One region of the Rhodococcus sp. B7740 genome, then DNA from elsewhere that is predicted to be linked to it. Evidence: riboswitches for the same ligand, from Rfam matches in the RefSeq annotation. Region 1 holds a riboswitch; the other holds the start of a gene.
What was found. Region 1 has a riboswitch for thiamine pyrophosphate ahead of NY08_RS00905 (TenA family protein). Riboswitches for the same ligand answer to the same signal wherever they lie in the genome.

Region 1 (4,932 bases):
AGGCCTGCATATCGCTTCGAGTCAACGAGTCCAGTGCCCCGAAGGGTTCGTCGAGCAGTAGTACCGATCGTCCCTGCACCACCGTGCGCAGCAGCGCCGCCCGCTGGCGCATGCCGCCGGAGAGTTCGGATGGTCTGGCCGACTCGTACCCGTCCAAGCCGAACACCGGGAACAGCTCGCGTGCCCGCGCCCGCGCCTCCTTCTTGGCAACGCCCTGCACTTCGAGCCCGAGGGTGGTGTTGTCCAGCACCGAACGCCACGGAAACAGGAGATCCTTCTGCGGCATGTAGGCGCACGGCGGTACTCGAACCGAGCCGGAGTCGGGCTTGTCGAGTCCGGCCAGCATGTTGAACACCGTGCTCTTACCGGAACCGCTCGGGCCGATGATCGACAGGAACTCGCCGGGGCCAGCACTGAACGACACACCGTCGAGTACGGGCTTGTCGCCGAATGATTTGGTGAGATCGCGAACGTCGATGCAGGTGTCGGGGTCAGACATGAAGACCAACCGACCCGTGGCGCGCCCAAGGCGCAACGAACCGCTCCACCAGGAAGGTGGAGACGAACAGGACCACGCTGATCACGGCCGTCACGGCAACCGCGGCGAGAACCAGATCGGTACGAAACGAGTTCTTCTGTTGACTCATGTAGATGCCGAGCCCGGCACTGGCCCCGGCATATTCGGCAAAGATCGCGCCGACCACGGCGTAGGTGATTCCGATGCGCAGGGAGGTGAAGAACCGGGGTAGCGCCGACGGTAGCCGCACGTATCGAAAATGTTGCCAGCGCGAGGCACCCATGCTGGCCAGCAGCGATCGCGCGTCTCGATCGGCCGCCGCGAAACCCTCGATGAGTCCGATGGCCATCGGGAAGAACGTCGCCAAGGCGATCACCAGGATCTTCGGAAGCAGCCCGAAGCCGAACCAGATGATCAACAGTGGCGCGATCGCGATGATCGGAAGCGTCTGCGATACGACGAAGAGGGGAACGAACGCGCGACGCAGCCACGGCGAGAAGTCCACCGCGATGGCCAGCAACCAGGCCAGGGACAAGGAGACCGCGAACCCGACGAGGGTCACCTGCAGGGTTGCCGCTGCGTTCTCGGCGATCGCATCGCGTTGCGCCCAACCCTGGACCACCACGCGACCGGGGGACGGCAGCACCTGCGGGCGGATGCCACTGATCTCGACGTAGATCTGCCAGGCGGCGATGATCAGAACGACGACGGTCAGCGCCGGCCACGCCCAACGCAGCGAGGCTCGGATACCGCTGAGCGAGAAGGAACCTCGATCAGCGGCCACCGTCTCATCGATCGCCGAGGTAGTCATTGGTGAAGTAGGTCGACCAATCCGGCTCCGCGGTCAGAGGCGCGCCGTTCTGATCGGCCAGCACGCCACTGTCGTACAGGAACTTGGAGTACGCCGTCCACTTGTCGATACTCTGTCGTCCTACTTCGCCGGACGAGTCCTTCATGTACTTCGCCGCGAGCATCTTCTGGCTCTCGAAGACCAGCGATTCGTCGGTGAACGTTCCCGGATTGGCGTCGATCAGATCCTGTGCGGCCTTGTCCGGATCGTCGGCGGCGAGTTGGTAGCCGCGCTGAAGAGCCTGGACGAACTTCTCGGCCTGGTCCGGGTGGGCTGCGAGCCAGGGCTCGTTGCCGCTGATCGTGATGGCGTAGGCGTCGGGAAAGCCGTAGTCGGTGTAGTCGAAGTACTTCATCGGGGTTCCGCTGTGCTCGGCTTCGATGCCTTCCCACGCGAAATAGGAGACGGTGAAGTCCGCGGTCCCCGAATACACCGCCTCGTACGCCGAGGTTCCCAGGACGACGGTCTCGTATTCGCCTGTGCCACCGTCGTTCTCGATGACCTGCTGGAGTCCGGCTTGCTCACCGGATTCGCCGAAGCCGGCGTAGACCTTGCCGTCGAGTGCCTTCGGGCTCGGTATGTCGTCTCGATCTGCGCGGACTCCGATGCCGGTCGCCCAATGTTGGAGCGGCGCGAGGACCGAGACGATCTGCGCGCCCGCCGAGGTGGCGAACACACCGGAACTCTGTGTACTGATACCGAATTCGGCGTTTCCGGCATCGACGAGAGTGTCCGCTGCGGTGCTGTTGTACGGCAGAATCTCCACGTCCAGGCCGGCGTCGGCGAAGTAGCCTTCCTGTATGGCCACGTAGAGACCGGTGTGGTTGGTGTTCGGCGTCCAGTCCAACGCGAATCGAATGGTGTCGGAGTCCGTCGACTGCGAGCAGCCCACCAGTCCGGTCGTGGCAACGACGGCCGCCGCCAACGCGGCGAGGATCCGAGCGGTTCTCATGCGTGCACCGCACTCTGGCCCAGCGGCCACGGAGTGGGATGCAAAGCGCTGTCCCAGAACATCAATTCGTACCTCGATGCCACGACGAAGGCGTCGATCATCTGCTCTCGCTGTACCGGAGTCGCGGCAGCCGCCGCGTCGTCCACGAATGTCCTTGCGGCGTCGACGATCGCATGGAATTCGGGTGCGTCGTACGCGGCTACCCACCGCGCGTACGGGTGGTCGGGATCGCGATCGAGAACCGCTCTCGCGGCACCGGCGAGTGAGCGGCCCACGTCGGCGTAGATCCAGAAGCACGGCAGAACAGCCGCTGCTGCAACAGGATACGGTTCGGTTGCCGCAATCGCGGTGAGGTAGGAGGTGTAACCGAGGCATGCCGGTGAAGCCTGGGGTGTGCAGGTCGACGCGGGCAGCGCTCCACCGGTCAGCATCTCTTCGTGCGAGGCGGCCTCGTCCATCGCGCTGGCGGCGGCGCTCGCCCAGAACGCTCCGGCGATCGGGTTCGGTGCGTGTGCTGCCAGTAGTGACAGCGACTTGACGTACCCACCGAGATAGAGCGAATCCTGCTCGAGATACCGACGGAACGCATCGAGCGGAAGTGTTCCGGCTCCGAGAAGCCGGAGAAACTCGAGGTCGTCGATCGCGCGTCGGATGTTCTCGGACGCATCCCACAGTAGATCGGTGAAGCGGACCGGGTCCGCAGATACAACAGGCGTCATCGCCTTGACATCCCTTCGTCAGCATTACCTGCATCAGGTTCGGCGGGTTTGATCTCAGCATCCGCATCGGCGGACACACCCCGTGTCAGAACGAAAGCGACAGTAACACCGCTCACCCGGTGGCGCTGGTGCCGCCCCTGCATCTGCGGTCCGGCGTCAGCCCAGCATGTCCTCGAGTTCCATGCCCTTGGTCTCCCTGATCTTGGCCTTGACGAAGAAGAACGAGAGCGCGGCGAACAGAGCGAATCCTGCGTAGATCGCCCACAGCCCCACGGACGACGTCAGCGGCGGGAAGGCAAGCGTGACAGCGAAGTTGGCCATCCAGTTGGCTGCGGTGCCGATGCCGAGCGCCATGGCACGCATGCGGTTGGGGAACATCTCACCGAGCATGACCCACATGATCGGTCCCCATGTGGAGGCGAAGAAGATGACGAACAGATTGGCCCCGACCAACGCGATCGCACCCCACGGAGCGGGCAACGTGACGTCGTCGCCGCTGCCGGTCGCCTGCGAGAATGCCACCGACGCCATGACGAGCCCGACGAACATGCCGATCGAACCCCCCATCAGCAGTTTGCGCCTACCGATTCGGTCCACGAACAGGATCGCCACGAACGTCATGACCACGTTGATCACAGCGGTGATCACGGAGGTGGTGAACGATTGATCCTCGGAGAAGCCGACCGAACGCCACAGCGTCGTCGAGTAGTAGAAGATCGCATTGATGCCGACCAGCTGTTGCAGCACGGCCATCGTGATGCCCACCCAGACGATGGGTTGCAGGCCGAACTTCGGCCCGCGAATATCGGCGAACGACGAGCGTGACTCCTTGCGCAGCGTCAGCCTGATCTCGTGGACGCGCTCGTCCGGGTGCAGCTCACCGGTGATCTCGGCGAGTACGCGGGCCGCTTCCTCGTCGAGATGCTGACCGACGAGGTAACGCGGAGACTCCGGGATCAGGGTTGCCAGCAACCCGTACACGAGAGCGGGAATCACGCCGACCAGGAACATCCAGCGCCATGCCTCGATGCCGAACCACAGGTCGTTGGACGCGCCGTCGGCGGCACCGGCGAGAAGAGCGTCGGACAGCAGAGCAGCGAAAATGCCGATGGTGATGGCCAATTGCTGAAGCGAGGCCAAGGAACCGCGCCATTTGGCGGGAGCGATCTCGGCGATGTACGCCGGTGCGATCACCGAGGCGATGCCGATTCCGAGTCCGCCGAGCACTCGCCAGAGCATCAGGTCGGGGACGCTGAACGCCAATCCCGAGCCGATCGAGGAAACGACGAACAGGGCCGAGCCCAGCAGCATGACCTTCTTGCGTCCCCAACGATCTGCGAGGCTGCCGGCGAACCAGGCACCCACTGCGCACCCGATGAGGGCGATTGCCACCACGAAGCCGGTGGTGAACGAGCCGAGGAGGAAATGATCTTCGATCGAGTCGACAGCGCCGTTGATGACCGAGCTGTCGAAGCCGAACAGGAACCCGCCCACAGCAGCGGCGATGCTGACGCCGATGACCTTCGCTGTGTGGCGGTCCGAGGTCTGATTCATGTGTGATGCACCTTCCGGCCGCGCGCACGGGCGTCGGCCGCTGGGGAGACCGTACGGCAGGGATTGTCGTACCGTCCCCGGACATTACGCCTGGTAATTTGCCGCGCGAACGAGACCGTCAGCGAAGGTCGAAATCCTCGTTCGAGACGGTGAAACCGTGGCCGACCTGATCGGAGCACGTGACCCCGGTCTTCTCGTCGACGCTGCACTGCAGGCCGTTGGTGGAACCACTTCCGGGGACGGTGAGAACTTCGCCGTACGGCAAGGCCGTCGCAGGCCCGTCGAAACGGTGGAACTTGGGATCGCCGAGGCTCTCGAACTTCGCCGGGGACCCGGCGAT
Region 2 (4,932 bases), 2.0 Mb from region 1:
CCGAGCAGCGTGGCGGCCTGCACTGCCAATCGTCCGACGACCCCGGTGCCACCGAGGATCACCACGTTCTCCCCGTCCTTCATCCGGCCACCGTGGGTGAGCGGCATCAGGGCTGCCAGTCCGGCGTTGCCGAGCGTTGCGGCGGTCGAGAAGTCGAGCCCGTCGGGTAGTTCCACGAGCGACGCCGCCGGCACCAACGCCTGCTGGGCCATCGAACCGTAGGGCGCGACCGGTGGGCAGAAGTACACACGGCGACCGTCCTGTGTGGTGCCCGTGCCTTCGATACCGATCACGGTCGGCAGTGACTGCGGGCTGAGGTAGTGGGTGCCCGCGGCGATGACGATATCGACGGCATTGAGAGTTGCCGCCGCCACGTCGACCACCGCCATGCCGGGTGCCGGTTCCGGGTTGCCATGGTCTGCGTACGTGGGCACTCCGAATTCGGTCAGAACTGCGGCTTTCATCCGTCCCCCTGTGAAGCGAATCGATATTCACTGAATCAATATTCAGTGAGTATCGTGACGGCAGAGGTGTCAACAGGGAGGGTGTGACGATGGCGGCCACGAGCCGGGCGCAGCAGGCCGAACAGACGCGCATCGAGCTGGAGAACGCCGCCCGCGTCGTGTTCGCCCGGTCCGGTTACCTCAACACCAAGATCGTCGACATCACCCGGCAAGCCGGCCGCGCAGCGGGGTCGTTCTACAACCATTACTCCGGCAAGGACGAACTACTGCTGGCGTTGGCCGAGCAAATCGGTGTGGATGCCGACATCATCGTCGCCACTCAGGATCCGACGGCCCGCGACCGCCCCACGATGCGGCCACACGTGGAGGTGTTCTGGCAGTTGATGACTCGACACCGTGTGGTGATCGATGCCCTCCGCGACGCCGCACTCGTCAATGCGGACTTCGCCGAGCGAGTGCACCGATTCACGCAGGTCCAGTTCGAGCCGTGGGTGAACCGCCTCGCGAATTTCGAGAAGGCGGGCGTCGAGCTACCGGCATCCCCGGCCACCACCGCGATGCTGATCGGCGGTGCGGCGGAGAACTTCGCCCGGCTGTGGCAGGGCTCGCCCGAGCAAGGACTCGACGCTCTGGTGGCGTTCGTCGATCGGGGCGTCTTCGGTCCGGCCGCTCGGTGAATCCACTCAGTGAGCCAGATTCCCACGCAGCGTCGACCCGGTGTACTCCGATCGAAAGAGACTGCGCTGCTGCAATATAGGGACCACCTGATCGACGAAGTCGACGAGCGAGTCCGGGTAGCGAGGGCACATCAGGTTGAACCCGTCGGCACCGCGACCGATCCACGACTGCATCTCGTCGGCGACCGACTCCGGTGTACCGATCATCGTGGCGTGTCCACCACCCGCCGCGAGGGTACCGAGCAACTCTCGGACCGTGGGAGCGTCCTTCTCGATGATTCGGAGGATGGTCTCGTAGCGCCCCTGCGGTCCGGTGAACTCCGCTGCCGGTGGCAGAGTCGGTACCGGAGCATCGAGTTCCCAAGCAGCGCAGTCCTGCCCGGTGAATGTCGACAGCATCGCCAACGACTGCTCGGTGGGGAGCAGCAGATCCAGTTCGGCTTTCTTGCGGCGGGCTTCGTCCATGGTCGAGCCGATATAGGTCACCAGACCTGGCATGATCCCCACCGTCGCGCTGTCGCGACCCGCATGGCGGATTCGCGTCTTCACGTCCTCGTAATAGCGTTGCGCTGCCACGAGATCGTAGGCGACGGCGTAGATCGCCTCGGCATACTTGGCCGCCAGTTCGCGGCCCGGTCCCGACGCTCCGGCCTGAAACAGGACCGGACGACCCTGCGGAGACCGCGGTACCGTCAACGGACCGTCGACGCGAAAGTGCTTGCCGTCGTGGTCGATCGAGTGCACCTTGGCCGGATCGGCGTAGTTGCCGCTCCGATCGAGTGTCAACGCGTCGGCATCCCACGAATCCCACAGCGCCAGAGCCGTGTCGACGAATTCCTCGGCGCGCGCGTAGCGCTCCTCACGAGCCGGAATGACGTCCATTCCGTGATTGCGGGCCTCGGCGTCGAACATGGAGGTGACCACGTTCCAACCGGCCCGGCCGCCGCTGATGTGATCGAGCGACGCCAGCATGCGTGCAGCATGGAACGGGGTGTAGAACGTCGACGACACCGTGGTGACGAGCCCGATGCGCGTGGTGGCCCTGGCCATGGCCGACAGCGCGGTGATCGGCTCGAGCAACCAGGTACCGGCCCCGGCAGGATCGCGAACCGAATGTCCGTCGGCGAAGAACACGGCGTCGAACTTTCCCCGTTCGGCGAGCTGCGCGAGTTCCTCGTAGTACGAGATGTCGCCCAGGTCCTCCACCCGCGAATCGGGGTGCCGCCACGCCGCACTGTGGTGCCCGCAACCGTAAAGAAAAGCGTTGAGGTGCATGTCAGTCCTTGACCAGGCCGCCGTCGACGACGAGGTTCTGACCGGTGACCGACCGCGCCCACGGCGAGGCGAAGAACAGCAGTGCGTCGGCGAATTCCTCGGGGGTGGTGACGCGTTGCAGCGGAGTCGACGCAGCGATGAAGTCGAACACCTCGGCCGGAGTGGCCGCGCTGGCGTCGGTGGTGCGCAGCAGTCCACCCGAGACCATATTGACGGTGATGTTGTCCGCGCCCAGGTCCGCGGACAACGTTCGCGTCAGCGAGAGCAGCGCCGCCTTGGACGCCGTGTAGTCGTGGTACGGCACCACGGGATTCTGGAACAAGTTGGTGCCCACGTTGACGATTCGGCCGAACCCGGCCTCGCGCATACCCGGCAGCGCAGCCTGGGTGGTGAGCAACGCCGCGCGGACGCTGCCGCGCAGTTGCGCGTCGAAACGCTCCCAGGTGATGGTGTCGGCCTTGGGGCGGGCATCGCCGTCGAAGGAGAAATCGGCCAGAGCATTGTTGACGACGGTGGTGATCGGGGTGCCGAAGTGCTCACGTGCAGTGCCGAACAGCGCGGCGACGTCCGACTCGTCGGTGACGTCACCCTGCACTGCGATCGCGTTCTCGCCGAGACGAGCTGCCAGCGCCTCGGCAGCATCTTTGCTGTTGCGGTAATCGATCACCACACGTGCACCCTGACCGGCGAACGCCGCGGCGATCGCTGCTCCCAGTCCGCGTCCACCGCCGGTTATCAACACTGTCTGCTCGTCGAATTTCATGCGCCTCGCCTCTCGTTCGAGGTCGGGACCGTCACGAGGGGACAGGAATACCGAACGTCACGACATTCCCTTCGCTGGTCCTAACCAGATCAGGTTCGACGGGTGTGTTCTCAGCCCCTGGGGGCACCCCGTGTCGCGCTCGACTGTACCCACCGGTCTCGGCAGGACGGTGCATTGCCTTCGATACGGCTCTCTAGCTCAGTTGATAGATACCCGAATACGACGATGACAAGTTACTGTGCCGCCATGGCCGAACGCGTCTACCTGGAGTATCGCCTCGACGAGAACGTCATCTTCGTTCTCGACCACCGCACCGTCGAGGTGTTCGACGCCGCCGTGAGGATCGCATCGGGCGGGCGCTGTCGGTGGCATGTGGATCAGCTCGGCGTGGACGCGAAGCCGACCCGGGACGGCACCAAGATCGTCCTCGGTCTGCGAACATCCGACGGCAGCATCGGCTACTCGGGCGACCGAATGAAGTTCACTGTCACCGACGAACAGCTGCCGCATCTGCTGGCGTTCTTCGATCGCGCGAAAGCGGCCAGGGCCCTCAACCGATGACCGCCCAGCCGTGCGGCGGAACGTTCACCCGCCCGTCGTTCAGGCCCGCTTCCCCGGCCAGCACCTCCCTGCCCTCGACCGCATAGTCGATCGCGTCGTCGCCGACATTCAGTGCCACGGTGATCGACTCGCCGTCCGCAGAAGCTCGGTAAACGAGTGCAGTGTTGGTGAGCTCGAGAGTTTCGGTGCGGGCGGAGTACAACCACGGGCTTCGGCGTCGTAACCCGATCAGCTCCTGGTGAATTCGGAACACGGGCCAGCCGTACGGGGCCAGATCGTCCGGGGATTCGGGGTACTCCGGACGCACGTCGTCGTCGCCGCCTACGCGATCCTCCTTGATGCCGCGGAAGGCCTGCTCGTCGCCGTAGTAGACCATGGGCATACCGCCCACGGTGAACAGAACCACCAACGCGTGCACCAGATGTCGCTCGTCCTCGATGACGCTGGCGATGCGATTGACGTCGTGATTTCCGACGAACGTGGCGGGCACGAAGGCGTCGAGCCACCCGTTGTGACGCTCCAGTGCGTGCGAGAGCTCGAAGAAGTTCCTCTCGCTCAGACCGCTCCAGATCGCCTTCCACAGCTCGTACTGGGTGACCGAATCCAGCGTGGACGCCGAGACGATTCGGTCGTAGTCACCGTGAATCACCTCGCCCAGAAAGTATGCCTCCGAATGCTTTTCGCGAACCTTCGGCAGTACCGCCGCCCAGAAGCGCGGCGACACCGCATAGGCCGCGTCGAGCCGCCAGGCGTCGACACCGCGTTCGAGCCAGTGCGAGAGCACATCCACGACGTACTGCTGCACATGCGGGCTCTCGTGGTTCAGCGCAACCAGCTCGTCGTGCCCCTCGAAGTTGCGATGCGTCGGCTCGTCGCCGGACCAATCCAGATGGAACCACCCTGCGGCCTCGGAGTCCGGTCCCTCGGCCAGGGCCTGATGGAACTTCGGAAAGCTCTGTGCCACATGGTTGAAGACGCCGTCGAACATGATCTTCAGGCCGCGGGAATGCGCAGCGACGATCAGCGAGTCGATGTCCTCGTCGGTGCCGAGCCTGCCGTCGACATGGTAGTAGTCGACGGTGTCGTAGCCGTGCTTCTCGGACTCGAAGATCGGACCGAGGGCGATGCCCGACGCGCCGAGCTCGAGTGCGTAGTCGAGCCACTTCTCGATTCTGTTCAGCCGGTGCAGCTC

Region 2: it holds a riboswitch for thiamine pyrophosphate, as region 1 does, so the genes downstream of both, NY08_RS16385 (3-oxoacyl-ACP reductase) here and NY08_RS00905 (TenA family protein) in region 1, are expected to answer to the same signal.

Annotation. Positions count from the first base shown of each region.
Region 1 covers NZ_CP010797.1:201,835-206,766, forward strand. Annotated here, with positions in the region: gene NY08_RS00890 (ABC transporter ATP-binding protein) at 1-499, opposite strand, end outside; gene NY08_RS00895 (ABC transporter permease) at 492-1,328, opposite strand; gene NY08_RS00900 (ABC transporter substrate-binding protein) at 1,306-2,319, opposite strand; gene NY08_RS00905 (TenA family protein) at 2,316-3,038, opposite strand; TPP riboswitch at 3,032-3,131, opposite strand; gene NY08_RS00910 (sugar porter family MFS transporter) at 3,195-4,592, opposite strand; gene NY08_RS26360 (hypothetical protein) at 4,711-4,932, opposite strand, start outside.
Region 2 covers NZ_CP010797.1:3,558,943-3,563,874, forward strand. Annotated here, with positions in the region: gene NY08_RS16370 (quinone oxidoreductase family protein) at 1-464, opposite strand, end outside; gene NY08_RS16375 (TetR/AcrR family transcriptional regulator) at 554-1,141, shown strand; gene NY08_RS16380 (LLM class flavin-dependent oxidoreductase) at 1,148-2,416, opposite strand; gene NY08_RS16385 (3-oxoacyl-ACP reductase) at 2,418-3,179, opposite strand; TPP riboswitch at 3,228-3,320, opposite strand; gene NY08_RS16390 (hypothetical protein) at 3,426-3,740, shown strand; gene NY08_RS16395 (alpha-amylase family glycosyl hydrolase) at 3,730-4,932, opposite strand, start outside.